Regions from separate parts of the Clavibacter sp. CT19 genome, predicted to be linked through region 2. Evidence: predicted binding sites of a transcription regulator. Region 2 holds the regulator's gene; the other holds the start of a gene.
The links. The regulator LexA, encoded in region 2, represses DNA repair genes until DNA is damaged. The targets are predictions, from matches to a motif close to TCGAACANNTGTTCGA.

Region 1 (14,663 bases), on a different contig from region 2:
TCATGGGCCCCGGCCGGAACAGCGAGATGTCGGCGATGAGGTCCTCGTAGACGTCGGGCTGCATCTTGCCGATGAGCTCGCGCTGGCCGGGCGACTCGATCTGGAACATGCCGAGCGTGTGCGTGGTGCGGATGGCGGCGAACGTCTCCTCGTCGTCGTGCGGGATCTCGTCGAGCTCGATGCGGCCGTCGCGGTGCACGTAGCGCGCGTCCACCGGGATGCCGCCCGCGACCGCCGACCGCGTGCCGTGGATGCGGTGGATCTCGTCCAGCGCGTACGCCATGGTGCTCTGCATCCGCACGCCGAGGATGTCGAGCTTGAGCAGCCCCATGTCGTCGATGTCGTCCTTGTCGAACTGGCTCATGGGCAGGCCCATGCCGCTCGGCTGCACCGGGGTGGTGCTCAGCAGGTCGGAGTCGCCGAGGATCACGCCGCACGGGTGCATCGAGATGTGCCGGGGGAGCCGGTCGAGCCGCTCCGTGAGGTCGACCAGCAGGTCGATGCTCGGGTCGTCCCGCACGAGGTCGGCGATGGGCTTCAGCTCGGGCTTCGTCTCGAGCACCGCCCGGAACTCGCGCGCGTTGAAGCGCCAGATGTTCTTCGCGATGAAGTCGATCTGCTGCTCGTCGAGGTCGAGCGCGAGCCCCGCGTCGCGCGCGGCGCCCCGGGCCCGGTAGGTGTTCTGCATCGACAGCAGCGTGACCCGGTTGCTGCCGTACCGCTCGAACACCCGGTGGTACACCTCGTGCCGCCGCGCGGACTCCACGTCGATGTCGATGTCGGGCAGCGTCGAGCGCACCTTGCCGAGGAAGCGCTCGAAGAGCAGGTCGTGCTCGAGCGGGTCGACGTTGGAGATGCGCAGGAGGTAGTTGACCAGGCTGCCCGCGCCGGATCCGCGCGCCTGGTTGCGCACGCCCATGTCCCGCATGAGCGAGCACACGTCGGCGACCGTGAGGAAGTAGGTGGCGAAGCCGAAGCCCGTGATGGTCTGCAGCTCGGTGCGCATGCGGGCGAGCACGCGCTGCCGCATGGCCTCGTCGACGTGGCCGAACCGCTCGGTGACGCCGGCCTCGGCCTTCCGCCAGAGCGCCTCGTCCGGGTCGCCCGTGACCCCGATGACCTCCTTCTCCGGCAGCTTCGGCTTCCGCCAGGCGAGGTCGGCGTCCGGATCCAGGCGGCAGCGGTCGGCGAGCTCCTCGGTGGCGCGCAGCAGGGCCTCGCCGGCGCGGCGGTCGAGGGAGGAGGCGCCGGCGATCTCGCGCGCGATCCCCTGCATCTCCTCCGGGGTCTTCAGCCACGCCTGGCCGTTGGGCTGCGGCCGGAACGAGCCGAGCGGCCGGAGCGTGCCGGCGGAGTCGAGCACGTCGCCCGTGAGCGCGTCGTCGGGCTCGAGATAGCGGACCGCGTTGGTGAGCACGGCCGGGACGCGGTGCGCGTCCGCGAGCTCCAGCATCCGGGCGGCGTGGCGGAGGCTCGCGGCCTCGCCGGGCTCGGTGTAGTGGCAGACCACCTCGACGGCGATCGCGCCCGGCAGGAGCCGCGCCCACTCCGTGAGGTGCCGGGAGGCGAGCGCGTGGTCGCCCGCCGCGACCGCGCGGCCCACGTCCGAGTCGAGCCCGAGCAGGACGGTGCCGACCGGCCCGTCCTCGCCGAGGAGGAACCCGGGCGGCCGGGTGCGGGAGATGCCCGCCTGGGCGCTGCGGGCCGTGCTGCGCGCCGTGCCCCGCCCGTGGCTCGCGCTGATGAGCCGGCTGAGCGCCGCCCATCCCTGGCCGTGCGTGCCGCCGTGCGCGAGCACCGTGATCCGGCCCGGGTGCTCGCCCGTGAGACCGAGCTCCGCGCCGACGACGGGGGAGACGCCCGCGGCGATCGCGCGGCGGATGTGGCGGACGGCGCCGTAGAGCCCGTCGCGGTCGGTGATGGCCGCGGCCGACGCGCCCCGGGACGCGACCTGGTCGACCAGCGCCTCGGGCGCCGTGGTGCCGAAGTGGGCGGAGAAGGCGGACGCGACGTGCAGGTGGGTGAAGCTCACGCGCGCCTCCCGACGGATCTGCCGCGCCCTCCCGGGCACGAGGTTCGAACGGATGTTCGACTCGCCCAGTGTAGGTCGGCTCCCGCGCGGCCGCGACCCGTAGTCTCGGAGGATGACCAGCGAACCCTCCACCCTCGTCATCCTCGGCGCCAGCGGCGACCTCACGGAACGCCTCCTCCTGCCGGGTCTCGGCAGCCTCGTGGCGAGCGACAGGGGGCGTCGGATCCAGCTCATCGGCACCGGCCGGAGCGAGCGCGGGGCGGACGAGTGGCGGAAGACCGTGAAGGCCGCGTTCGACTCGGTGGACGCGAAGGGGCGTCGCGCGGCGGGCATCGTCTCGTCCACGAAGTACATCCAGGCCGACCCCACGGACCTCGACGACCTGAAGCGCATCCTCGACGCATGCGAGGGCGCGCCGGCCCTCTACTTCGCGCTGCCGCCGGCCATCTCCATCGCCGTGTGCGAGAAGCTCGAGCAGCTCGACCTGCCGGAGGGCACCACGCTGGCGCTCGAGAAGCCCTTCGGGTCGAACAGCCGCACGGCAGCCCAGCTCAACCGGCAGCTGCTGAAGCTCGTGCCGGAGGACCGCATCCACCGCACCGACCACTTCCTCGGCCTCTCCACGGTGCTCAACCTCGTGTCGCTGCGCTTCGCCAACCGCTTCTTCGAGTCGGTGTGGAGCGCGAAGGACATCGAGAAGGTCGAGATCCTCTACGACGAGACGCTCGCGCTCGAGGGCCGGGCGGCCTACTACGACAAGTCGGGCGCGCTGGTCGACATGATCCAGAGCCACCTGCTGCAGGTGCTCGCGGTCTTCGCCATGGAGCCGCCGGCGAGCATCGACCCGGACGACCTGCGCTCGAACATCGCCTCCGTGCTCCGCGCCACCGAGGTGTGGGGCAACGACCCCGTCGCGCACAGCCGCCGTGCCCGCTACACGGGCGCCACCATCGACGGCACCCGCATCCCCGCCTACGCCAAGGAGGAGGGGGTGGATCCGGCCAACGAGACGGAGACGCTCGCCGAGGTCACCTTCGGCGTCGCCAACGCGCGCTGGGCCGGCGTCCCCTTCCGCCTCCGCTCGGGCAAGGCCCTCAAGGAGGCGTCGAAGCGCATCATCGTCACCTTCAAGCCCGTGGCGCACCTGCCGCGCGGGCTCCACGGCCCGGCCCGGCCCGACCGCCTCATCATCGACCTGAAGCCCGACGGCATCTCGCTCGAGGTCACGATGGACGGCACGGGCGAGCCCTTCACCCTCACGCAGTCCACGTTCCGGGCCGAGTTCGCGCAGCCCGAGCTCACGCCCTACGGCGAGGTGCTCGACGGGATCCTCGCGGGGGACCCGCGGCTGTCCGTCCGCGGCGACGTGGCCGAGCGGTGCTGGCGCATCGTCGCGCCCGTCATGCGCGCCTGGAAGGGCGACCGCGTGCCCATGGCCGAGTACCGCGCGGGCTCCACGGGCCCGACCGCCTGGCGCTGACCGGCGCCTCGCCCGGCCTGCACGGCGTGCTGGCGGTCCCCGACGGCGAGGGCCCCTGGCCCGCGGTCGTGGTGGTGCACGGGGCCTTCGGCGTGCCCGATCGTCGCGAGCTACGGCGGACGCGACCGGCAGCTGGCGGGATCCGCCGACCGGCTCGCCGCCGCCCTCGTCGCGCACGGGATCGACCACGACGTGCGCGAGCACCCGGACGCCGGGCACGCGTTCCTCGACGACGCGGAGCCGGGCCCGCGGATCCTCCGCCCCGTGCCGCGCGCGCTCGGCATGGGCCCGGAGCCCGCCTCGGCCGCGCACGCCCGGCGCCGGATCGACGCGTTCCTCGACGCGCACCTGCGCGGCGGGGAGCGCGCGGGCGCATAGCGCATCCGGCCCGCGTGCCGATGGGACTCTCCACCGGGCTCGGCTAGCCTGTGGATGATCCGGGTGCCCGAGCCCGGCGCTCCCCACCCGGCGACGAGAGATCCATCCATGCAGCACGCCCCCCAGAGCACCCGCGCCGATCGGGCCCGCGTCCGCGGCATCGCCCGCCACGGTCGGCTCCGCGCCCCGAGCGCCGGTCGCACGGTGATGAAGGGCGTGGCGGTGACGGCGGTGGTCGCCCTCGTGAGCACGGTCTCGGTCGTGGGCATCGCCGCCTGGGACCTCTCCCGCACCGTCTCCGCGAACCAGGTCGACATCTCCGGCGGCCAGGCCCTCCCGCCCTCCCTCGGCGGCATCGACGGCGGCGCGAACATCCTCATCGTCGGCAGCGACAGCCGCGCCGGCCAGGGCGACGGCTACGGCGCCGCGAAGGACGTCGGCACGGCCTCGCTCAACGACGTGACGATGCTCCTGCACATCAGCGAGGACAGCAGCCGCGCGACGGTCATCTCCTTCCCCCGCGACATGCTCGTCCCCATCCCCGCCTGCGAGGGACCGGACGGCACGAAGTACCCGGCCAGCGCGCGCGCCCAGCTCAACGAGTCGCTGACGCGCGGCGGCTTCGAGTGCACCGTGCGGATGGTCGAGGGCCTCACGGGACTCGACATCCCGTACGGCGGGGTCGTGCAGTTCAACGGCGTGGTGGAGATGTCCAACGCGGTCGGCGGCGTCGAGGTCTGCGTGGCGAACGGGATCTACGACAGGAAGACCGACCTCGCGCTCGATCCGGGCCCGCACACCCTCCAGGGCAAGGACGCGGTGCAGTTCCTCCGCACGCGCTACGGCGTGGGCGACGGCAGCGACATCTCGCGCATCGGCAACCAGCAGGTCTTCCTCAGCGCGCTCGTCCGCACGATCAAGAGCGCGGACACGCTCACGAACCCGGCGAAGCTCTACGGCATCGCGCGCGCCGTGGTCGACAACATGCAGCTGTCGACGTCGCTCGCCGACCTCGACACCCTCGTGTCTGTGGCGCTGACCTTCAAGGACATCCCGCTCGACGACGTCGTGTTCCTCCAGTACCCGGGCGCGGTCCTCGCCAACGGCCGCGTGCAGCCGGACGAGGCGGCGGCCGCGCAGCTCGTGAGCCTGCTCGCCTCCGACGCGGACTTCTCGCTCGGCCAGCCGGCTCCGAGCGACGATGCCGGCAGCGTGCCGGGCAGCAGCGTGCCGGGCGCGGGGACCCCGACGCCGCCCGCCGAGGCCGCGCCGCCTGCCGAGGCCGCGCCGCCTGCCGAAGGCGCGCCGCCCGCCGAGGGCGCGTCGCCGACGACGCCGCCCACCCCGACCTCGGAGGTGCTCGACCCGAGCATCACCGGGCAGACGGCGGCGCAGAGCACCTGCTCCAACGGCCAGGGTCGCTGACCGCGGGCTCGCCGACCGGGGGATCGCCGACCGGGGAATCGCCGACCGGGCCGACCTCGACCTAGCGGTCGGCGGGCGCCTCGACGACGCGCGGATCCGGGAACGCCGTCTCGACCGCGGGCGCCGCGGTGCCGCGGGCGCGCATCCACACGAAGAAGCCCGTGAGGGTGAAGGCGCCGTAGAAGACGTACATGAACGCGGACGCGTAGTACCCGGCGCCCACGAGCAGAGGCACGCCGACGAGGTCGACCGCCACCCAGATGAGCCAGAACTCGACCCAGCCCTTCGCCATGCCGTAGGTGGCGAGGAGCGAGCCGACGAAGATCCAGGCGTCGGCCCACACGGGCTCGTAGGAGCCGAGCGCGCGGAACAGCGGCGTGAGGAGCGCGGTGCCGCCGACGAGCGCGACCACGAGCAGCGCGCGCTGGCGGCCGGACGCCCAGCGCGGGACGACGGGCGCGCCGCCGTGCCGGGCCTGCTGCCAGCGGTGCCAGCCGTAGACCGACACGGCGATGAACATGATCTGGCGCCCGGCCTGGCCGAGCAGGTTCACGGGGTTCGGCGTGCCGAAGACGGCGCCGAGGAAGACGGTGAAGAGCAGGACGTTGCCGACGATGCCGACGGGCCACGCCCAGACCTTGCGGCGCATGCCGCCGAGCGCGCTGGCCAGGCCGAACAGGTTGCCGACGATCTCGCGCCAGAGCACGACCTGGTCGCCGATGCGGAGCTGCGCGTCGAACAGCCACTCGAGTGCCGCCATGCCGGGTCCCTCCGTGCGCCGCGATCCGGGTGACCGCGTGCCGACGCCGTGCGCGGCGCCGAGGGGTCCAAGGCCGGGACGCCGTCGGCTATTCCCCGCGTCACCCACAGCCGCGCTCAGGCGAACAGGCGCGTGTCGAGCTCCTCGTCCGACGCCGTGACGAGCGACCACCTGCCGCGCCCGTCGACGCTCAGGTCGAAGGACCCGTCGACCCGGCGCGCTCCCGTGGTGAGCGGCACGGCCTCGACGCGCCACATCCGGAGCTCGAGCAGGTGCCCGCTCGCGCCGCGGGGCGCGCGGCCCGTGCGCTGCCACCAGTCGACCCGCGCGATCCACCGCTCGGGCGAGCTGACGACGCCGTACACGACGCCCCGCCAGGTGAACCGCAGCGGCGAGCCGTCTCCCGAGAGCTCGACCTCCACGTCCTCGTCGATCCGCATCATGCCGCTCCTCCCGTCGTCGCGCCGGCCGCGCCTCGTGCGTTCGAACGGGTGTTCGAACGTCTGGTCCGAGTGTAGGAACGCGCGCCGACATCCACGAGGGGAGCGGGCGGATCCGCCTCACCCTCCACCGGAGCCTGAGGGTCTCGTGCTCGTCACGCGCATCGGGCATGGATCCGGCGACCCGTGCGTTGGCACCAGGGTCCCGAGGGCGGCAGACGCCTCCCTCGTCATCGACACCCGAGGAGGGTCCACATGACCGACACCACCACCGCAGCCGGCGCATCCGGCACGTTCACCATCGGCGGCGACCTGCCCGTCGTCCGTCTCGGCTACGGCACCATGCAGCTGACCGGCGAGGGCGTCTGGGGCGCCCCCGCGGACCCGGCCGAGGCCGTCCGCGTCATCCGCCGCGCCGCCGAGCTCGGCGTCACGTTCTTCGACACCGCCGACTCCTACGGCCCGTTCGTCGCCGAGGAGCTCCTCAAGGAGGCGCTCCACCCGTACGCCGATGACGTCGTCGTCGCGACCAAGGGCGGGCTCACGCGCCCCGGCCCCGGCGACTGGCGCCCTGTCGGCCGCCCCGAGTACCTGCGCCAGCAGGCCGAGCTGAGCCTCCGCCACCTCGGCCTCGAGCGCATCGACCTGTACCAGCTGCACCGCATCGACCCGGCCGTGCCGCTGGAGGACCAGATCGGCGTGCTCAAGGAGCTGCAGTCCGAGGGCAAGATCCGCCACATCGGCCTGTCCGAGGTCTCCGTCGACGATGTGAAGGCGGCGCGGGAGATCGCCGAGATCGTCTCCGTGCAGAACCTCTTCAACCTCGCCAAGCGCGACGCCGAGCCGCTGCTCGAGTACGCCGAGGCCGAGGGCCTCGCGTTCATCCCGTGGTTCCCGCTGGCGACCGGCGAGCTCGCGAAGGACGGCGGCCCGCTCGACGCCCTCGCGAAGCAGCACGACGCGAGCCCGTCGCAGCTCGCGCTCGCCTGGCTCCTGCGCCGCTCGCCCGTGATGCTGCCGATCCCCGGCACCAAGTCGGTCGGGCACGTCGAGGACAACATCGCCGCGGCGGCCATCGAGCTCACCGACGACGAGTTCCAGGCGCTCACCGACGCCGTCTGATCCACCCGCACACGCGAGGGCCCCGCAGGAGATCTCCTGCGGGGCCCTCGTCGTGGTGCGGGGACTAGGTGCCGATGCGGGTGCCGGAGTCGTCGGCGAGGCCGAGGTCGTCGAGCTGGGCGAGGAGGCTCGCGCCGTCCGGGGCGTAGACCCACGGGACGCTGCTGTCGAGCGCCCGCTCCTCGGCCTTGGCGCGGCCGCCCGCCAGCACGGCCTCGCCGGCGCTGAGCTGGCGGATGAGCACGACCTTCACGTTGTCGGGGTTCCGCTCCGCGAACTCGCCGTAGAGCAGCTCGTCATGCTGGCCGTCGTCGCCCGCGAGGATCCACTTGACGCGCGGGAACTCCTCGGCGAGCCGCTGGAGGTTCAGCCGCTTGTGCTCCATGCCGCTGCGGAACCAGCGGTCGACCGTGGGACCCCAGTCGGTGAGGAGGATCGGGCCCGGCGGGTACAGGTTCCGCGACAGGAAGCGGGTGAGCGTCGGCGCCACGTTCCAGGCGCCGGTCGAGAGGTACAGCACGGGCGAGCCCGCATGCCGCACGCGCAGGCGCTCGTAGAGCACGGCCATTCCGGGCGTGGGGGTCCGCGCGTGCTCGTCGAGCACGAACGTGTTCCACGCGGCGAGGAAGGGCCGGGGGAGCGCGGTGACCATGACGGTGTCGTCGACGTCGCTGAGGATCCCGGTGCGCACGTCGTCGCCCACGATGAACACCGGGGCCTCGACGGTCTCCGACCCCTCGGAGCGGATGCGGATGGTGTGCCACCCGCTCGGCAGCGCCGCCTCGACGACCGTGTCGACGACGCCGCCGCGGTCGGCCCGCACGTGGTGCTCGGTGCCGTCGATCTCGACGACCACGTCGACGTCGGTGAGCGGCACGCTGGTGAAGCTCCGCCAGCCGCGGACGACCTTGTCGCCGGCCAGCGCGCGCTTGCTCTTCGGGTCGGTGAGGAGGACGCGGCAGAGCACGCGCACCCACCGGACGGATCCGTAGCCCGCGTACGGGATGACGGTCGGCTGGAGGCCCCGCTTGCGGGCGCGGCCCTCGCGGATCTCGTGGATGCGGTCCTCCATGCGCGCCGCCCGGTGCAGGACGGGTGCGGCGGCGGGGGACTCGAGGAGCGTGCGGGTCGCGTGCTTCTTCTTCTTCGAGGAGGGGGCCACGCGCTCAGTCAAGCAGACCCGGGCGGAGCGGGACGCCCATCACACCGGGCGGGCGAGCGCCGCGGTGTCCGGCGCGCCCTGGTCGACGCCGGGGCCGACCTCGTCCATCGCGAGCTCCTCGATGACGTCCTCGGCCTGCGCGGCCACCGCGCGCAGCAGGTCGGGCGAGCCCTCCGCCGTGGGGTCGAGCCACTCCTCGACGACGTCGGGGGACAGCACCACGGGCATGCGCTCGGACAGCGCCTCCACCGTGCCGGCCGCGGGCCGGGTGAGGACGGCGCAGCTCAGCACCCAGCGGGCCGGGTCGTCGGCGGCGCGCGACGGATCCCGCCACCACTCGTACAGCGCCGCGAGCAGCACGACGCCGTCACCCGCGCCGACGAGGTAGGGCGTGCGGAGCCCGTCGTCGGTCTCGTGGTGCTCGTAGTAGCCGGAGACGGGGACGGCCGCGCGCCGGGAGACGAGCGCCGGCAGGAGCTCGGGCCGGGAGGCGAGGGACTCGGCGGGGACCTCGGCGAGCGGCGGGACCTGGTCCGGCCCCGGGGATCCGGCCGGGACGAGGCCCCAGCGCGCGGACTCGAGCCGGCGGACGGGCACCTGGTCCTCCGTGTCGCCCTCGGCGCGGCGGGGGAGCGTGTCCACCAGGACGGCGACGCGCTGGCCCGGCTGGATGCGCCAGGAGGGTGCGGGCACGGCGTCGCCCGCGTGGTCGACGTCGAGCAGGGCGACCAGGTCGTCGGCGGACAGGGCCCGGGCGAGGATGCGCGTCATGCCCTCCATCCTGGCCGACGCCCCGGATGCCCGGGTCCACGGCCCGCGTCCGGTGGGCTGTCCGGCGAGCGTCCATTTGTTACGAAGTGGCGTCAGGGGAGCCGCCGGTGCGGCCGAACCGCGGCGGGCGTGGTTCGCTGGTGTGCCTGGCAAGTGTCGATTCGTAGTGCCTACGAGGAATGAGCCACCCATGATCGAGTTCCACCACGTCCGCAAGCAGTACCCGGACGGCACGCTCGCGATCGAGGACTTCAGCCTCGTCGTCCCCTCGCGGACCACGACGGTCCTCGTCGGGTCCTCGGGCTGCGGCAAGACGACACTCATGCGCATGATCAACCGCATGGTCGATCCCACGAGCGGCCGCATCGAGATCGACGGCACCGACATCGCGACCCAGGACGCCGTCAAGCTCCGCCGCAGCATCGGCTACGTGATGCAGAACTCGGGCCTCCTGCCGCATCGCAGGGTCGTCGACAACATCGCGACCGTGCCCCGCCTCACGGGCGTCGACAAGCGGAAGGCGCGCGAGGACGCGCTCCGGCTCATGGACACCGTCGGCCTCGACCGCTCGATGGCCGACCGCTACCCGTCCCAGCTCTCCGGCGGTCAGCAGCAGCGCGTGGGCGTGGCCCGCGGGCTCGCGGTCGACCCGAACATCCTGCTCATGGACGAGCCGTTCGGCGCCGTCGACCCGCTCGTGCGCGACGACCTGCAGCAGGAGCTGATCCGCCTCCGGACGCAGCTCGACAAGACCGTCGTCTTCGTCACGCACGACATCGACGAGGCCTTCCTCCTCGGGGACCAGGTCGTGATCCTCGAGAAGGGCGGCCGCATCGCCCAGCAGGGCACGCCGCAGGAGATCCTCTCGGCCCCGGCGAACGACTTCGTCCGCGACTTCGTGGGCGCCGACAAGGGCAAGCGCGCGCTCCACCTCGAGGACACCGGCACCGGCCGCGTGCTCGTCGACCGCGACGGGCGCCTCGTCGGCGTGCTCGACGACGAGGACCGCGCCGCCCGGACCGAGGCGGGGGCCGCGCACGCCCCCGGTGCTCCGGCGCAGGGTGCGGGACCCGCGTGAACTGGGTCCTCGCGAACATCCAGACGGTGCTCGACCTGGCCGTCGCGCACGTGGCGCTGTCGGCGACGCCCATCATCCTGGGACTCGTGATCTCGCTGCCGCTCGGCTGGCTGGCGAACCGCTACCGACGGGCGCGCGGCTCGCTGCTCGCGGTCGGGGGCGCGCTGTACACGATCCCGTCCATCGCCCTGCTGCTGTCCATCCCGGCGATCATCGGCACGACCATCATCGACCCGCTCAACGTCGTGGTCGCCCTCAGCGTGTACGCCGTCGCGCTCATGATCCGGATCACCGCGGACGCCCTGGCGTCCGTCCCCGAGGACGTCACGCAGTCCGCCACCGCGATGGGCTACGCCGGATGGGGGCGCTTCTGGCGCGTGGAGCTGCCCCTGGCCGGGCCCGTCCTGCTCGCCGGCCTCCGGGTCGTCTCGGTGAGCACGGTCAGCATGGTGACGGTCGGGTCGCTGTCCGGCATCCAGAGCCTCGGGACGATGATCCTCTCGGGGTACCGGCGGCAGTTCTACACGGAGATCCTCACCGGGATCGTCGGCATCCTCCTCATCTCCCTCGTCTTCGACCTCCTGCTGGTCATCGCCGGTCGGCTCCTCATGCCGTGGGCCAGCACGCCCTCCCTCCGCGCGCGGTCGCGCTCCGCCCGCCGCGCCGCCCTCGTCACGGATGCGAGCGCCTCGTGAACCTCTTCGCCGAGGCGTTCGGCCTCCTCCTCGACGGCTCCAGGTGGGGCGGGGGCACCGGATACGGCACGCGCCTCCTCGAGCACCTCTCCTACACCGGCCTCGCCATGGGCCTGGCGGCGCTCGTGGCCGTGCCCGCCGGGCTCTACATCGGGCACACGGGTCGTGGACGCAACGTCGCCGTCGCCTTCTCCGGGGGGCTGCGCGCGCTGCCTACGCTGGGCGTGCTGGTGCTCCTCGGCCTCCTGTTCGGCATCGGGCTCACCGGGCCGATCCTCACCTTCTCCGTCCTCGGCATCCCCCCGCTCCTCGCGGGCGTGTACGCCGGGATCCAGGCCGTCGACCGGCCCGCCATCGACGCCGCCCGCGCGGTGGGGATGACGGAACGGCAGATCCTCGGTCGGGTCGAGATCCCCCTGGCCCTGCCGCTCATCATCAGCGGGTTCCGCGCGGCGACCCTGCAGGTGGTGAGCACCGTCACCCTGGGCGCCTTCCTCGGCCTCGGCGGCCTCGGGCGCGACATCTTCACCGGCCTCACCACGCGGGACTTCCCGCTCCTCCTGGCGTCATCGATCCTCGTCACGGCCCTCGCGCTCGTCGTCGACGGCGTGTTCGCCGTCGTGCAGCGACTCGTCATCCCCCGCGGCGTCGTCGCCGCCGCGGGACGCACCCCCGACTCACCGCACGCCTCGTCGAGGCACGCGGTCAGCACCACCTCCTGAAAGGAACACAGCACATGTCCCACAGCATCACCCGCCGGCTCCTCGTCGGCACCGTCGCGCTGGGCACCGCGATGGCCCTCGCCGGCTGCGCGTCCGGCGACCCCCTCGACACCTCGGGCGGCCAGGGCTCCGCGGCGCCCGGCGACACCATCTCCGTGGGATCAGCCGCATTCGGCGAGAACGTCATCCTCGCGGAGGTCTACGCGCAGGCCCTCGAGGCCAACGACGTGAAGGTCACGCGCAACCTGCAGATCGGCGAGCGCGAGGTCTACCTCAAGGCGCTCGAGGAGGGGTCCATCGACCTCATCCCCGAGTACACGGGCAACCTGCTCGCGGCGTACGACACCGATTCGACGGCCGCCTCCAGCGACGACGTCTACTCCGCCCTCGGCGCCGCCCTCCCCGACGGCTTCGAGGTGCTCGACGAGTCGCCCGCCGAGGACAAGGACTCCTACAACGTCACCAAGGAGTACTCCGCGGCCAACGGCGTCACGAGCCTGTCCGACCTCAAGGGCAAGACGGTCCGCGTGGGCGGCGGCGCGGTGCTGGGCGAGCGCGAGTACGGGATCCCCGGGCTCACGAGCGTCTACGGCGCCGATGCCAGCCTCGTCACCATCGAGGACCAGGGCGGCCCCAACACCGTCAAGGCGCTCCTCGACGGCCAGGTCGACATGGCGAACATCTACACGACCACGCCGTCGATCCTCGACAACGGCTTCGTCACGCTGAAGGACCCCGAGAACCTCATCAAGGCGCAGAACGTCGTGCCGCTCGTGAAGACCGCGAAGATGAACCCCGACATCACCTCGATCCTCGACAAGGTCTCGGCCGCGTTGACCACCGAGGACCTCACGAAGATGAACCGCCGCAACCAGGGGGACGAGAAGGCGGAGCCCGCCGCCATCGCCTCCGACTGGCTGAAGGAGAAGGCCCTCTTCTAGGAGGAGCCGACCGGGCCGAGAGGCCCGTCCCGCGACGAGGGGCCGACGCACGAGCGCCGGCCCCTCGTCGCATCGCGCTCCGCCGTGCACGCGGCGGAGCACAATGGACCCACCGATGTCCTTTCCCGACGGCAGGAGCCCGCGCATGGCGAAGAAGAAGAAGTCCCCGACCGGCGAGGTGAGCGTGCTCGGTGCCGTGACGACCGTGGCCCGCGAGGTGCGCAAGCACAAGGTCGTCGCCGAGTCGGCCCCGCACGGGCAGGGGGCCGACATCCCGCCCGCGCCCAAGCGCAGCCCCGAGGAGCTGAAGCGCGACATCCGCTCCGGCCGCGACGAGCTCGCCCGCACCGTCCGCGAGCTCGAGACCGCGCTCGACGTGCCGGCCCGGGCGTCGGACCTGAAGGCCGAGGCGTCCGGCCGCGTGCGCGGCATCCGCGACGACGTCGTCGCGCGCGTCCGCAGCACGACCGACGACGTGACGGCCCGCACGCGCGCCTTCACCCGGAACGACCCCGCCCTCGCCGCCTCGATCGGCGCGGGCGCCGTGGCCGTCGTCATCGCGGTGGGCGCCGCCGTCGTCTCCGGCGGCCGACGCTGACCGCGTCGATCCGCTCCATCGCGACGGAGGTCCCGCCGACCGTCCTCGCGCAGGAGGGGGTGCGCGACCTGTTCGGGAGCCAGCCCGAGCTCAGCCGCCTCGGGACGCGGCTCGTCTCGGCGGCGTTCGGGGCGTCCGGCATCCGCACGCGGCACACGGTCATCGACGAGCTCGGCACCGCGCCCGGCATGGCGGGTGCCGACGCTCCGGCCGGGCCGCACGCGGACGAGCCGGTGTTCTACGACCGCGGGACCGGCCGGATCCTCACGCCCGGCACCGGCGCCCGCAACGACACGTACATCCGCGAGGCCCCCGCGCTGCTGCTCGGCGCGGCGCGTCAGGCGGTCGAGCAGGCGGCCGGCATCGAGGCGTCCGACGTGACCCACGTCGTCACCGTGTCCTGCACCGGCTTCTACGCGCCCGGCCCCGACTACGCCGTGGTCCGCGGCCTCGGCCTCGGCGCGTCCACCCAGCGCTTCCACCTCGGCTTCATGGGCTGCTACGGGGCGTTCCCCGCGCTCCGCATGGCGTCGCAGTTCTGCGCCGCCGACCCGGATGCCGTCGTCCTCGTCGTGTGCGTCGAGCTGTGCTCCCTGCACCTGCACTCCTCGGACGATGCGGACACCATCGTCGCGTCCTCCGTGTTCGGCGACGGGGCCGCGGCCGCGATCGTGACCGCGCGGCCCGCGCCCGCCGGCTCCACCGTGCTCGACCTCGACGCGTTCGAGACCGTGCTCACGCCCGTCGGCGAGGACGACATGGCGTGGACCATCGGCGACCAGGGCTTCGACATGGTGCTCTCCAGCTACGTGCCGAAGATCATCGACGAGCACATCACGGGCGCGCTCGAGCCGCTGTGGGCGCAGGTGCCCGCGCTCCGGGGCGTCGCGCCCGCGGACATCGAGGACTGGGCGATCCACCCGGGCGGGCGCAGCATCCTCGACCGCGTGGAGGACCGGCTGGCGCTCGCGCCCCGCCAGCTCCAGGCATCGCGGTCGACGCTGGCCGAGGTCGGCAACATGTCGAGCGCGACCGTGCTGTTCGTGCTCCAGCGGATCC
Region 2 (14,663 bases):
GACGGTATGCTCGCGCTGGCCCGGGCCGGCGGCGTCCTCGGCTGGGTGCTCGCGGCCCCGCTGTCGCTGCTCATCACGCCGATCGGCGCGGGCATCGTGGCCGGGATCCTGCTCCTGCTCTCCCTCTTCATCATCACGCGCACGCCGCCGAACCGCGTGGGTGCGCGACTCCGCGAGCTCTACTCCTACCTCTTCGGCGCCCCGCCGGTGGACGAGGAGCAGCGCGCCGCCGACCGCGCCGCCCGCAAGGCGCAGGCGACGGAGCAGGTCGAGCTCGAGGGGCTCGACGACGAGGGGCCGGTCGACACCGACAGCCTCCCGTGGTGGCGCCGCAACCGCAGCCAGCGCGAGGACGCGCCCGCGTTCGACAGCCCGGTGCTCGCGCCGCACGCCGGATCCGACGACGTCGTCGAGAGAACCGCCGCGGAGGCCCCCACCACGGTCATCGACCGCACGGTGGATCCCGATGCCTCCCGCCCCGAGCCCGGTGCCTTCGCGGGCGACGAGGCCGCGACCCGCCGCATCGACCTCGACGCGCCCGTCGACGCGACGGCGACCGCGATCCTGCCGTCCATCCCGGTGCACCCCACGGGCATCCGCGACGACGACGAGCCCGCCGTCCTGCCCGGCTTCGAGGACGACGGCTCCGACGCGGGCGTCGTCTCGGGGGAGTCCGACGCGCCGCAGGCGCCGTACCGCCTCCCCGCGGCCAGCACCCTCTCGCCCGGCACGCCCGCGAAGTCCCGCTCGTCGGTCAACGACGAGGTGGTGCGCGCGCTCACCGAGGTGCTCACGAACTTCCAGGTCGACGCCACCGTCACCGGCTTCTCGCGCGGCCCGACGGTCACGCGCTACGAGCTCGAGCTCGCGCCCGGCGTCAAGGTCGAGCGCGTCACGGCGCTGGCCAAGAACATCAGCTACGCGGTCGCGTCCAACGAGGTCCGCATCCTCTCGCCCATCCCGGGCCGCAGCGCCATCGGCGTCGAGATCCCGAACACCGACCGCGAGATCGTCTCCCTCGGCGACGTGCTTCGCTCGTCCGCGGCCACGAGCAGCGCGCACCCGATGACCATCGGCGTCGGCAAGGACGTCGAGGGCGGCTACGTCATCGCCAACCTCGCGAAGATGCCCCACCTCCTGGTCGCGGGTTCCACGGGGTCCGGCAAGTCGAGCTTCGTCAACTCGATGATCACCTCGCTCCTCATGCGGGCGAAGCCGAGCGACGTGCGCATGGTCCTCATCGACCCGAAGCGCGTGGAGCTCACCATCTACGCGGGCGTGCCGCACCTCATCACGCCCATCATCACCAACCCGAAGAAGGCGGCCGAGGCGCTGCAGTGGGTGGTGAAGGAGATGGACATGAGGTACGACGACCTCGCCAGCTTCGGCTTCCGCCACATCGACGACTTCAACAAGGCCGTCACGAGCGGCTCCATCGTGCTCCCCGAGGGCAGCGAGCGGACGCTGCGCCCGTACCCCTACCTCCTCGTGGTGGTCGACGAGCTCGCCGATCTCATGATGGTCGCGCCGCGCGACGTCGAGGACTCGATCGTCCGCATCACCCAGCTCGCGCGCGCCGCCGGCATCCACCTCGTGCTCGCGACGCAGCGCCCGTCGGTCGACGTGGTCACCGGCCTCATCAAGGCCAACGTGCCGTCGCGTCTCGCGTTCGCGGTGTCGAGCATGACCGACTCCCGCGTGATCCTCGACCAGCCCGGCGCCGACAAGCTCATCGGCCAGGGCGACGGCCTCTTCCTCCCCATGGGCGCCAACAAGGCGGTCCGCGTGCAGGGCGCGTGGGTGCAGGAGGCCGAGATCGCGAAGGTCGTCGAGCACGTCACGCGCCAGGCCCGGCCCGAGTACCGCCAGGACGTCGCGGTCGCCGCCGAGAAGAAGGAGATCGACGCGGACATCGGCGACGACCTCGAGGTGCTCCTCGCGGCCGCCGAGCTCGTCGTCAGCACGCAGTTCGGATCCACGTCGATGCTCCAGCGGAAGCTGCGCGTCGGGTTCGCCAAGGCCGGCCGCCTCATGGACCTCCTCGAGGCCCGCGAGATCGTCGGCCCGTCCGAGGGCTCCAAGGCGCGCGACGTCCTCGTCTCCGCGGAGCAGCTGCCGGGCGTCCTCGCGACGCTGCGCGGGGAGACGCCCGCGGGACCCGCGACCGCCGCCCCGGCAGCCGCGCCCGGCCCCGCGGCCGCCGCTCCCGCCGAGACGGACGACGGGAACCGCTACCCGTCGGATCCGCTGCACAAGGACCTCGACGCGTACGAGCAGGTGGAGGCCGAGGGCGACGACGACGCCTGGGGCCTCACGGGCAGGGACTGACCGGTGGCCGATCGCATCGCATCGGGTGCCGCCGGGGCACCGCGTGTCTGGCGCGCGGGCGACTCCCCGGCGAGCCCCTGGAACGTCGCCAACATCCTCACGATCGTGCGGATCCTGCTGGCCCCCGTCTTCGTCGTCCTCCTCGCGGCCGACGACGGATCCGACGGCCCGCTGCGGTACGCCGCCGCGGCGCTCTTCATCGTGGCCATCGCGACCGACGGCGTCGACGGGCACATCGCCCGCAGCCGGAACCTCGTGACCGACCTGGGCAAGCTCCTCGACCCCATCGCCGACAAGGTGCTCACGGGCGCCGCCCTCGTGATGCTGTCCGTGCTCGGCGAGCTCCCGTGGTGGGTCACCATCGTGATCCTCGTGCGCGAGCTCGGCATCACGGCCTACCGCTTCGCCGTGCTGCGGGACCGCGTCGTCGCGGCGTCCCGCGGCGGCAAGCTGAAGACCGTCGCGCAGGCCGTGGCCATCAGCGTCGCGCTCCTGCCGCTGTGGGACGTCGTGGGGGGCGGCATGCACGTCGTGAACACGGTGCTCATGTCCATCGCCCTCGTCCTCACGGTGCTCTCCGGGCTCGACTACATGCGGCAGGCGCTGCAGGCGGAGCGCGCCTCGTGAGCGGCGCGTTCGGCGTCGCGGACTCCGCGGATGCCACGGACGAGGACCTCGCCGCGCGCGTGATCGCCGCGCTGGTCGCGAGCGGGCGCCGTCTCGCCGTGGCCGAGTCGCTCACCGGAGGGCTCCTCACCGCCGCCCTCGTGGGCGTCCCCGGCGCCTCGCGGGCGCTGACCGGCGGCATCGTCTCCTACGACACCGCGCTCAAGCGCACGCTGCTCGGCGTCGAGGCGTCGATCCTCGCGGTGCACGGCGCCGTGCACCCCGACGTCGCCCGGCAGATGGCGCGCGGCGTGCGTGAGGCCTGCGAGGTCGACGGGCGCCCCGCCGACGTCGGGGTCGCCACCACCGGGGCGGCCGGTCCCGATCCGCAGGACGGCCAGGCTCCCGGCACGGCCTTCGTCGGGCTCTCCCTCGACGGCGACTCCCGCGCCATCGCCCTGCACCTCGACGGTGACCGCCAGCAGGTCCGTGCGAGCGTGGTCCACGAGGCGCTCCGGGCCCTCGCCGACGCGCTCGGATCCGGTGGGAACATCTGATGGCCGGCCCGCGTTGCCGTAAGCAGGTTCACAAGCAACGCCCAGTGCCCCTGCTTAGCCTGGGTCCTCGGCCAGATGCTCGCGCATCAGCCCCGGACCTCCGGTTCGATCAGGCACCAGGCGCAACGAGGAGGGTCCCGTGGTTCTAGTCCGTCAGGAGATCGGCGACGTCCTTCGGGACTTCCGCCTGCAGAAGGGGCGCACGCTCCGCCAGGTCGCCAGCAAGGCCAGCGTTGCGCTCGGCTACCTCAGCGAGGTCGAGCGGGGCCAGAAGGAGGCGTCGAGCGAGATCCTCGCCTCCGTCGCCGACGCGCTCGACACGCCCATCTCGGTCATCATGCGCGAGGTCGGCGACCGTCTCGCCGTCATCGAGGGCCTCAACCCCATCCCGGACACGATCCCCGACGACCTGGTCGCCGGCTTCGACAGCGACCTCGTCGCGCGCTGAGTCCCGCAGCTCTCCCCACCTCCCGCCCTGCCCGTCATCGTGACGGGCGGGGCGTCGTCGTCCGGTGGCCCGCTCGACGCGGTCGCCGCGCGGACGGTCGGAGAGCAGCGGGTAGCGTGAGGGCATGCGACTGAGCGAGTTCCAGCGGGCCGTGGCCGACGAGTTCGGCGCCGGCTACGGACCGGTGCTCGTCGCCGACCTCGTGCTCGGGGAGCTCGGCGGACGCACGTGCGCGCAGGCCCTGAAGGACGGCACCCCCGCCCGCGAGGCGTGGCTCGCGCTCTGTCGCGCGCAGGACGTCCCGCGGTCGCGGTGGAACGGCGCCGGCGTGCCCGAACCCCGCTCCTGAGCGGTTCCGGCCCGGCGTGCCGGGGACGACGCCTCGCGACACGCGGCGCGTCGTTCGAATATCCCTTCGAACGCGCGTAGTCTCCCCACAGGAGCGAATCGAAGCGCGGACTGCACAGGTCAGGCGCCTCCGGCAGCGATGTCGGCGGGGCCGCATAACGTGCACCTCGCGGAGATCACCCGTCGCCTTGTCGGCACCGGATCCCGCAGCCCGCGGCATCGGAGCGACAGCCTGCAGGCAACCCACCTTCGACACGAGGAGCACCCCATGGCATCATCCGCAGATCGCGAGAAGTCTCTCGAGACCGCGCTCGCCCAGATCGACCGTCAGTTCGGCAAGGGCTCGGTCATGCGCCTGGGCAGCGACGAGCGCGCGCCCGTCGCCGTCATCCCCACCGGCTCCGTCGCGCTGGACGTGGCGCTCGGCATCGGCGGGCTCCCGCGCGGCCGCATCGTCGAGATCTACGGTCCGGAGTCCTCGGGAAAGACCACGCTCACCCTGCACGCCATCGCCAACGCCCAGCGCGCCGGCGGCATCGCGGCCTTCATCGACGCGGAGCACGCGCTCGACCCGGAGTACGCCAAGAAGCTCGGCGTCGACATCGACGCCCTCCTCGTCTCCCAGCCCGACACGGGCGAGCAGGCCCTCGAGATCGCCGACATGCTCGTGCGCTCGGGGTCCATCGACCTCGTCGTCATCGACTCCGTGGCGGCGCTCGTGCCGCGCGCCGAGATCGAGGGCGAGATGGGCGACTCGCACGTCGGTCTCCAGGCCCGGCTCATGTCCCAGGCGCTCCGCAAGCTCACCGGTGGGCTCAACCAGACGCAGACCACCATGATCTTCATCAACCAGCTCCGCGAGAAGATCGGCGTGTTCTTCGGCAGCCCCGAGACCACCGCGGGCGGCAAGGCGCTGAAGTTCTACGCGTCGGTGCGACTCGACATCCGCCGCATCGAGACCCTGAAGGACGGCACGGACGCGGTCGGCAACCGCACCCGCGTCAAGGTCGTGAAGAACAAGATGGCGCCGCCCTTCAAGCAGGCGGAGTTCGACATCCTGTACGGCACGGGCATCTCCCGTGAGGGCAGCCTCATCGACTTCGGCGTCGAGCACGAGATCGTCCGCAAGTCGGGCGCCTGGTACACCTACGACGGCGACCAGCTCGGCCAGGGCAAGGAGAACTCGCGCAAGCACCTCCTCAACAACCCGGAGATCGCCGCCGAGATCGAGCAGAAGATCAAGGTCAAGCTCGGCCTCGTGAAGGACCCGAACGCCGTGGAGGCCGCGGCCGACGCGGCACCGGCGCCCGTCGCCGCCGTGGCGCCCAAGGCGTCCGCCCGCAAGAGCGCCTGACCCGGCGCACCCCGGCGGGGCGCATCGCACGGATGCGCCCCGCCCTCCTGCACGACATCGGCCCGCCACCCGCCGCGCCCGCGCGAGGCGAGGGCGCGCGCCACCCGAGGACGGACGCACCATGGTCAGATTCCCCTCCGAGAACGAGCAGGGCACCGGTCCCGGTGCCGACGAGGTCGCGCCCGTCGCGTCGCTCGCCGACCGTCGGTCCCGGCGCGCCGCGACACGGCCGCGGGTCGAGCCGGAGGTGCCCGCCGTCGAGGCGCCGGCTCCTCGCGTGGAGCCCACGCACCCCGCACGTGGCCGGACCGTGAGCGAGGTGGACGGCGTCGTCACGATCGGCGCGGCGGTCGACGCGTCCGAGGCGGGGCGGGCTCTCGCGGCCCAGGAGCGCATCGCGGAGGCGCGACGCGTCCTGGCGGAGGCCGAGGCGCAGGCGGCGCGCGGGGCAGACGGCCCCTCGCGGGAGCCGGCGCCGGGCGCGCAGTCCGAGACCGTCGAGACGCCCGAGGAGACCCCGGCGGCGTGGCGGGCCGAGGAGCAGCGGGCGGCCCGTGCGCGGGAGAAGGCCGAGCAGGATGAGGCCTACCGTCGGGACATGGTCCGGCTGGAGGAGGATCGCGTCGAGGACGAGCGTCGCGAAGCCGAGGCGGAGGACGAGCGGGTAGCGGAGCGCACGCCCGAGCGCCAGCGTCGGCGGGCGGACAACGTGCTCGCCAACCGCCTCCGCGGCCGCGGGCTGTCGCTCGCGGAGGCCCACGAGGTGCTGGCAGGGGCGGAGATCGATCCCGACATCGTCGAGGAGACGCTCGCCCGCTACGTCTCGCTGCAGTACATCGACGAGGCCGCGCTGGCCGAGCAGATCCTCCACACCCACCTCGATCGCAAGGGCCTCGGCCGCCGATCCGTGGAGATGGAGATGCGTCGCCGCAAGCTCGACCCCCTCGTCATCGAGGAGGCCATGGCGGAGCAGCCGGACGACGAGCTGGCCCGCGCCACCGAGGTCGCCATGAAGCGGGTCGGTCAGCTGTCCTCCTACGACGACGAGACGGCGGAGCGTCGGCTCACGTCGTTCCTCATGCGCCGCGGGTACGGCGGAGGCGTCGTGCGCGACGCGGCGAAGGCGGCGCTGGCCACCCGACGCGGATCCTCGCGCGTGCGCTTCCGCTGAGGCGACGGCAGCGGGTGGGGTGGATGCCCGGCCGTAGGATTGGACGATCATGAGCACCGTCGCCGAGCACGTCCGCGCGTCCCGTCCCACCGACGGCGTCAGGCCCCGCACCTACGAGGTCCGCACCTACGGCTGCCAGATGAACGTGCACGACTCCGAGCGGCTCACGGGATCGCTCGAGGCGGCCGGTTACGTCTCGGCAGAGGGCGCCGAGCCCGACATCGTGGTCATCAACACGTGCGCCGTCCGCGAGAACGCGGACAACAAGCTCTACGGCAACCTCGGTCATCTCGCCAGCGTGAAGCGCCGGCACGAGGGCATGCAGATCGCCGTCGGCGGCTGCCTCGCACAGAAGGACCGGGCGACGGTCCTCGAGAAGGCCCCCTGGGTCGACGTCGTGTTCGGCACCCACAACATGGGCGCGCTCCCCACGCTGCTCGAACGGGCGCGGCACAACGGGGAGGCGCAGCTCGAGATCCTCGAGAGCCTCGAGACGTTCCCCTCGACGCTCCCCACCAAGCGCGACGAGATCGCGAGCGGCTGGGTGTCGATCTCCGTGGGCTGCAACAACACCTGCACGTTCTGCATCGTGCCCGCGCTCCGCGGCAAGGAGAAGGACAGGCGTCCCGGCGACATCCTCGCCGAGATCCAGGCGCTCGTCGACGACGGGGCGGTCGAGGTCACGCTGCTCGGCCAGAACGTGAACTCCTACGGGGTCGAGTTCGGCGACCGACACGCCTTCGGCAAGCTGCTCCGCGCGGCCGGCGCCATCGACGGGCTCGAGCGCATCCGCTTCACCAGCCCGCATCCGGCCGCCTTCACCGACGACGTCATCGACGCCATGGCCGAGACGCCCGCCGTCATGCCGCAGCTGCACATGCCGCTCCAGTCCGGCTCCGACCGCGTCCTCAAGGCCATGCGCCGCTCGTACCGGTCGGAGCGCTTCCTCGGGATCCTCGACCGGGTGCGCACGCGCATCCCGGACGCCGCCATCACTACCGACATCATCGTCGGCTTCCCCGGCGAGACCGAGGAGGACTTCCAGGAGACGCTGCGGGTCGTCGGGGCGTCGCGCTTCTCCTCCGCATTCACCTTCCAATACTCGATCCGGCCGGGCACCCCCGCGGCGACGATGGACGAGCAGGTGCCGGCCGACGTGGTGAAGGAGCGCTACGCGCGGCTCACCGCGCTGCAGGAGCGCATCAGCCACGAGGAGAACAAGCGCATGGTCGGCCGCACGGTCGAGGTGCTCGTGAGCGCGCACGAGGGGCGCAAGGACGGCGACACGCGGCGCGTCACCGGCCGTGCCCAGGACGGGCGTCTCGTCCACCTCGACGTGCCCGAGGGGAGCGGCGAGCCGCGTCCCGGCGACGCGGTGACCGTGGAGATCACCCGCGCCGCGCCCTTCCACCTCATCGCCGATGCCGTCGACCAGGCGCCGCTGCGCATCCGCCGCACGCGTGCGGGCGACGCATACGAGCGCGCGCAGGCCGACTCGTGCGGTGTGCCGGCCGCGCCGACGACCGGTCCCGGCGCCGGAGGGGCGCCCCGCGTCTCGCTCGGCCTGCCCTCGCTCCGCGTGGCGGCGCAGGGCGACGGCGGTTCCGTGCACCCGCGCCACCGGGCGTGACCCCGATCATCGCGGTCGTCGGCGCCACGGGCACCGGCAAGTCCGCGCTCTCGCTCGACATCGCGGAGCGGATCCGCTCCGAGGGGAGTGCGGCCGAGATCGTGAACGCGGACGCCATGCAGCTCTACCGCGGCATGGACATCGGCACCGCCAAGCTCCCGGAGGGGGAGCGCCGCGGCATCCCGCACCACCTCCTCGACGTCCTCGACGTGACGGCCGAGGCCACCGTCGCGGCGTACCAGGAGGACGCGCGCGCCGCGGTGCGCGCGATCCTCGGGCGGGGAGCCGTCCCCATCCTCGTCGGGGGCTCGGGGCTCTACGTCTCCTCCGTGCTGTTCGACTACGACTTCCCGGGCACCGATCCGGAGATCCGGCAGCGTCTCGAGCGCGATCTCGTCGAGACCGGTCCGGGGATGCTGCACCGTCGGCTCCGCGAGGTCGATCCCGCGGCCGCGCAGCGCATCGGCGCCCACAACGGCCGACGGCTGGTCCGGGCCCTGGAGGTCGCCGAGATCTCCGGTGCCCAGCCGGCGCGCGAGACGGCCGAGCCGCAGGCCTGGCACCCCGCGCGCATCCTGGCCCTCACGCTCCCGCGCGAGGAGCTCGTCCCGCGGCTCGACGCGCGCGTCGAGGGCATGTGGGCCGCCGGCCTCGTCGACGAGGTGGCCGGGCTGCTGCCCGCGGGTCTCGCCGACGGCGTCACCGCGTCGCGGGCCATCGGCTACGCGCAGGCGGCGCGGCAGCTCGCGGGCGAGATCACGGAGGCGGAGGCCGTCGAGGAGACGCGCGCGCTGACCCGCCGGTACGCCCGACGACAGGTGTCCTGGTTCGGCCGCTACACCGAGGCGGTGCGGCTCGATGCGCGCGACGACCAGCTCCTGGCGCAGGCCCTCGACGCCCTCCCGGTGACGCGCCCGTAGGCTGGCGGCATGGCAGACCTGCAGTTCACCAAGGGACAGGGCACGGGCAACGACTTCGTGCTGTACGCCGATCCCGCGGGCGAGATCCAGCTGACCGACACGCAGGTGCAGGCGCTCTGCGACCGCCACTTCGGCATCGGCGGCGACGGCACGATCCGCGCGGTCCTGTCGAGCCGGATCCCCGAGGGCCAGGCGGCCCTCGCGGAGGACCCCGACGCCGAGTGGTTCATGGACTACCGCAACGCGGACGGCAGCCCTGCGGAGATGTGCGGCAACGGCATCCGCGTGTTCACGCTCTTCCTCATCGAGAACGGCCTCATCGAGCTGCCGCCGGGCCGCACCGTCCCCATCGGCACCCGCGCCGGCGTGCGCGAGGTGCAGCGCAGCGGATCCGGCTTCCAGGTCGACCTCGGACGCTGGGCCCTCGCCGGCGGCGAGCCCCTGGTGCGCGCCAAGGACCTGCAGGTGGCCCGCCCCGGCCTCGGCATCGACGTCGGGAACCCGCACGTCGTCGTCGCGCTCTCCAGCGAGGACGAGCTCGCGCAGGCCGACCTGGGCTTCGTCCCGCAGCTCGATCCGGAGCCCGCGGGCGGCGTGAACGTCGAGCTGGTCGTCCCCGCGGATCCGCTCGTCGTCGACGGCATCGGCCACATCACGATGCGCGTGCACGAGCGCGGCAGCGGCGAGACGCTGAGCTGCGGCACGGGCGCGGTGGCCGCCGCCCTCGCGACCCGGCACTGGGCGGGCGCGGCGGCCCCGCACCAGTGGCGGGTGCAGGTCCCCGGCGGCGTGCTCGGAGTGCGCATGTTCCCGGCGGAGGACGGCGAGCACGTCGGCCTGTCGGGTCCCGCGGAGCTGGTGTTCGACGGCGTCGTCGCGCTGGCCTGATCGTCGCAGCGGCCCGGCCGTCGTCGTCGGAGCGGAGAGCCGGCCCGTGCCCTAGTCGTCGGCGCGGTGGACGCGCAGCACGCGGAAGCCCTTGTCCGACGCGGCCCGCGTGGTCTCGAGCCCCGCGGGCAGAGCATCGACCAGCCAGCGCTGCAGGGAGTCGGATCCCAGGTTCCGCTGCACCACCAGCCACGCGTCGGCGCCGTCCGCGAGCCGAGGCAGCCAGTGCGTGAGGATCCCGTGCAGGGCCTCCTTGCCCACACGGATGGGCGGGTTCGACCACACCGTGGCGAACGCGAGGTCGGCGGGAACATCCTCGGGCAGCACCGCGTTGACGTTCTCGAGACCGAGGGACCGGGCGTTCGCCCGCGTCAGCTCGAGCGCCCGCTCGTTCACGTCGACCGCCCACACCGTGGCCGACGGCGACCGCATCGCCAGGTCGAGCGCCACCGGCCCCCAGCCGCAGCCCACGTCCAGCAGATGGCCCTCCGCCGGAGGCGTCGGGACGTTGCGCAGCAGCACCAGGGTGCCCTGGTCGACGTGCTCGGGGCTGAAGACGCCGCCCGCGGTCTCGAGGTCGACCGTCCGTCCGCCCAGCTCGACCGTGATGGTGCGGGTGCGCAGGGGGCCGGCCGGCGACGAGGAGAAGTAATGCGCGTCGGCCATGAACGGGACGATACCGGACGCCGACGCTACGATGGGAGCACATGATCACGCACGACGAGCACGACCAGCCCGCGGACCCGACGACGACGTCCACCGAGAGCACCGCCGGGGACGACGTCGTCGCGCGCGTCCTCGCCCGGGCGGAGAACCGGTCCGCCGGCTACGCCCTCTTCCGCGGATCCGGTGCGCAGGCGCTGTCCGCGGCCCCCGACACCGAGCAGGGCTTCGACGGCGACCAGTCCGAGCGCGCGGACCGCCAGGCGCTGCGTCGCGTCGCCGGCCTGTCGACCGAGCTCCAGGACGTCACCGAGGTCGAGTACCGGCAGCTGCGCCTCGAGAACGTCGTGCTGATCGGCGTGTACTCGCAGGGCTCCGTCGACGACGCCGAGAACAGCATGCGCGAGCTCGCGGCTCTCGCCGAGACCGCGGGCGCCGTGGTCCTCGACGGCCTGCTGCAGCGCCGGCCCACCCCGGACCCCAGCACCTACTTCGGCAGCGGCAAGGCCGAGGAGCTGCGTGCGCTCGTCGCCGCGGTCGGTGCCGACACCGTCATCGCCGACACCGAGCTCGCCCCGAGCCAGCGGCGCGCGCTCGAGGACGTGGTGAAGGTCAAGGTCATCGACCGCACCGCCGTGATCCTCGACATCTTCAGCCAGCACGCCAAGAGCCGCGAGGGCAAGGCGCAGGTCGAGCTCGCGCAGCTGCAGTACCTCCTTCCCCGCCTCCGCGGCTGGGGTGACTCGATGTCGCGCCAGGCCGGCGGCCAGGTCGGCGGCGCGGGCGCGGGCATGGGATCCCGCGGTCCGGGTGAGACGAAGATCGAGCTCGACCGCCGACGCATCAACACGCGCATGGCGAAGCTGCGCAAGCAGATCGCCGGGATGAAGCCCGCGCGCGACACGAAGCGCGCCAACCGCGACCGCAACGCCGTGCCGTCGGTGGCCATCGTGGGATACACGAACGCCGGCAAGTCGTCGCTGCTGAACCGGGTGACGAAGGCGGGCGTGCTCGTGGAGAACGCGTTGTTCGCCACCCTCGACGCCACGGTCCGCAAGACCGAGACCGACCAGGGGCAGCTGTACACGCTGGCCGACACGGTGGGCTTCGTCCGCAACCTGCCGCATCAGCTGGTGGAGGCCTTCCGCTCGACGCTGGAGGAGCTCGCGGACTCCGACGTGCTCGTGCACGTCGTGGATGCGTCGCACCCGGATCCGGCCGCGCAGCTCGCCACCGTGCACGAGGTCATCGCCGAGGTCGACGCGTCGGGCATCCCGGAGATCGTGGTGTTCAACAAGAGCGACCTCGCGTCGGACGGGGACCGCGTCGTCCTCCGCGGGCTCGCCCCGCAGGGCGTGTTCGTCTCCGCCCGCACGGGCGAGGGCGTCGAGGAGCTGCGTCGCCGCATCGCCGAGCTGCTGCCGCAGCCGACCATCGAGGTCGACCTGCTGGTGCCGTTCGAGCACGGCGAGGTCGTGGCGATGCTGCACGACGGCGCGAAGGTGCTCGAGACGTCCTACGTCGAGGACGGGACGCGCGTGCGCGCGCTCGTCACGGCGGAGCAGCAGGCGCAGGTCGCCCGGTACGCGGTGGTGCCCACCGCCTGATCCGCGACTCCCCGCACGCACGAGAGCGGCCGATCCCCTCGGGGACCGGCCGCTCTCGTGCGTCGTGCGGGCGTCAGACGGAGCGCATGACCGCCACGACCTTGCCGACGACCTCGGCGAAGTCGCCGAGGATCGGCTCGAAGGCGCTGTTGCGGGGCAGCAGCCACGTGTGGCCGTCGCGCTGGCGGAACACCTTGACGGTGGCCTCGTCGTCGAGCATCGCCGCGACGATGTCCCCGTTCTCGGCCGTCTTCTGCTGGCGCACGACGACCCAGTCGCCGTCGCAGATGGCCGCGTCGATCATCGAGTCGCCGACGACGCGCAGCATGAAGAGGTCGCCCTTGCCCACGAGCTGACGGGGGAGGGGGAAGACCTCCTCGACCATCTGCTCGGCGGTGATGGGGATGCCGGCCGCGATGCGCCCGACCATGGGCACCATGGCCGCGTCGCCCACGGGCGTCGACGGCTCGCCGCTCTCGGCGGCGCCGCTGCCGGGGAGGTCGATGAGCACCTCGAGGGCGCGGGGCCGGTTCGGGTCGCGCCGGAGGTAGCCGGAGAGCTCCAGCTGGTTGAGCTGGTGGGTGACGCTGGAGAGCGAGGCGAGGCCCACGGCGTCGCCGATCTCGCGCATGCTCGGCGGGTAGCCCTGGCCGGCGATGGTGCGCTGGATGAACTCCAGGATCGAGATCTGCTTGTCGCTGAGGCTCTTGCGGCGCCTCGTCGCGCCGCCGCCCGCCGCTCGCTCGTCCGTCATGCCACGGCCCGCCTCTCGTCGCCGACGCCCTCCGCGGCGCGTCGACCCGGCGGGGCGACGCCCTCGCGAGGGCGATGTCGGTGGTGCCCGGTGGAATGGAGACCAGGCACTCGAAACTGTATCCACCCGGGGCACCTCGTACAAACACCTGTTCGAGCGTGTCGCGGCCGACGATGCACGATCGGGGCGATGGGGGCTTGCGGAGCGCCGTCTTCGAATGTATGTTCGGAACACAGCTTCGCATCCGGCTCTCCCGGCCGAGAGCCGGGTGCGAGCTGCCGGACCCGCATCGCATGCCGTACCGCACTGCACCGCCGGGCGCGTCGCATCGACGCCCCACCGTCTCGCACGAGAGGTCACCATGAACACCGCAGCCCCCGCCGCCACTGTCAGCGCACCCGCACCCGCACCCGCACCCGCATCCATCGCCGTCGCGGAGGCCGCCGTCGCGCCGCGCACGCGCCTGCGCATCACCCGTCGAGGCCGCGTCGTCCTCACGGCGCTCGTCGCCATGCCCCTGGCGCTGGGCGTCGGGCTCGTGGCCCTCAACGGCGGCGCCGCCGTCGCGTCGAAGGACGCCGCGGCCGCGCCCCTCGAGTACGTCACCGTCTCGAGCGGCCAGTCCCTCTGGGACCTCGCCGAGGAGATCGCGCCGTCCTCCGACCCGCGCGATGTCATCGCCTCGCTGGTCGACCTCAACCGGCTGCCCACGTCGGACGTCTCGGCGGGCCAGCAGCTCGCCGTGCCGGCGCAGTACGCCCGCTGATCCCTCCTGGCGCCCCCGCACGCGGGCGACGGCAGGCGGGGCCCGCTCGTCTCCCGGTGGCGGCCGGGAGCGAGCGGGGGAGTCGGAGCCGCTCGGTAGCATGGAGGGCATGAGCACCCTCGCGCGCACCGCGCACGTCACGCGGCAGACCAGCGAGTCCAGCATCGAGCTCGAGCTCGACCTCGACGGCACCGGCGCCTCCGAGATCAGCACCTCGGTCCCGTTCTACGACCACATGCTCACCGCCTTCGCGAAGCACTCGCTCACCGACCTGAAGGTCACCGCCACGGGCGACACGCACATCGACGTGCACCACACGGTGGAGGACGTGGGCATCGTCCTCGGCCAGGCCATCCGCCAGGCGCTCGGCGACAAGGCCGGCATCGCGCGCTTCGGCGACGCGCTCGTGCCGCTCGACGAGGCGCTCGTGCAGTCCGTCGTCGACATCTCCGGTCGCCCGTTCCTCGTGCACTCCGGCGAGCCCGCCGGGTTCGAGATGCACCTCATCGGCGGCCACTTCACCGGATCCATGGTCCGTCACGTCTTCGAGGCCATCACCTTCCACGCGGGCCTCACCGTGCACGTCACCGTGCTCGGGGGACGCGACCCGCACCACATCGCCG

Region 1: a site for LexA is predicted at 6,559-6,574, ahead of PED38_RS13115 (DUF6504 family protein). Genes of this name have one in related genera too.

Annotation. Positions count from the first base shown of each region.
Region 1 is NZ_JAQHYR010000010.1:109,475-124,137, reverse strand. Features, by position in the region: gene PED38_RS13140 (DNA polymerase III subunit alpha) at 1-2,032, opposite strand, end outside; gene PED38_RS13135 (glucose-6-phosphate dehydrogenase) at 2,145-3,512, shown strand; gene PED38_RS13130 (dienelactone hydrolase family protein) at 3,612-3,890, shown strand; gene PED38_RS13125 (LCP family protein) at 3,999-5,315, shown strand; gene pnuC (nicotinamide riboside transporter PnuC) at 5,377-6,075, opposite strand; gene PED38_RS13115 (DUF6504 family protein) at 6,192-6,518, opposite strand; gene PED38_RS13110 (aldo/keto reductase) at 6,771-7,637, shown strand; gene PED38_RS13105 (App1 family protein) at 7,702-8,799, opposite strand; gene PED38_RS13100 (SOS response-associated peptidase) at 8,839-9,570, opposite strand; gene PED38_RS13095 (ABC transporter ATP-binding protein) at 9,761-10,648, shown strand; gene PED38_RS13090 (ABC transporter permease) at 10,645-11,343, shown strand; gene PED38_RS13085 (ABC transporter permease) at 11,340-12,065, shown strand; gene PED38_RS13080 (ABC transporter substrate-binding protein) at 12,080-13,006, shown strand; gene PED38_RS13075 (DUF3618 domain-containing protein) at 13,152-13,604, shown strand; gene PED38_RS13070 (type III polyketide synthase) at 13,601-14,663, shown strand, end outside.
Region 2 is NZ_JAQHYR010000007.1:185,244-199,906, forward strand. Features, by position in the region: gene PED38_RS10360 (FtsK/SpoIIIE family DNA translocase) at 1-2,328, shown strand, start outside; gene pgsA (CDP-diacylglycerol--glycerol-3-phosphate 3-phosphatidyltransferase) at 2,332-2,955, shown strand; gene PED38_RS10370 (CinA family protein) at 2,952-3,491, shown strand; gene PED38_RS10375 (helix-turn-helix domain-containing protein) at 3,631-3,939, shown strand; gene PED38_RS10380 (DUF3046 domain-containing protein) at 4,064-4,288, shown strand; gene recA (recombinase RecA) at 4,556-5,641, shown strand; gene PED38_RS10390 (RecX family transcriptional regulator) at 5,763-6,812, shown strand; gene miaB (tRNA (N6-isopentenyl adenosine(37)-C2)-methylthiotransferase MiaB) at 6,862-8,442, shown strand; gene miaA (tRNA (adenosine(37)-N6)-dimethylallyltransferase MiaA) at 8,439-9,362, shown strand; gene dapF (diaminopimelate epimerase) at 9,372-10,250, shown strand; gene PED38_RS10410 (class I SAM-dependent methyltransferase) at 10,302-10,916, opposite strand; gene hflX (GTPase HflX) at 10,958-12,520, shown strand; gene lexA (transcriptional repressor LexA) at 12,594-13,274, opposite strand; gene PED38_RS10425 (hypothetical protein) at 13,636-14,040, shown strand; gene hisB (imidazoleglycerol-phosphate dehydratase HisB) at 14,150-14,663, shown strand, end outside.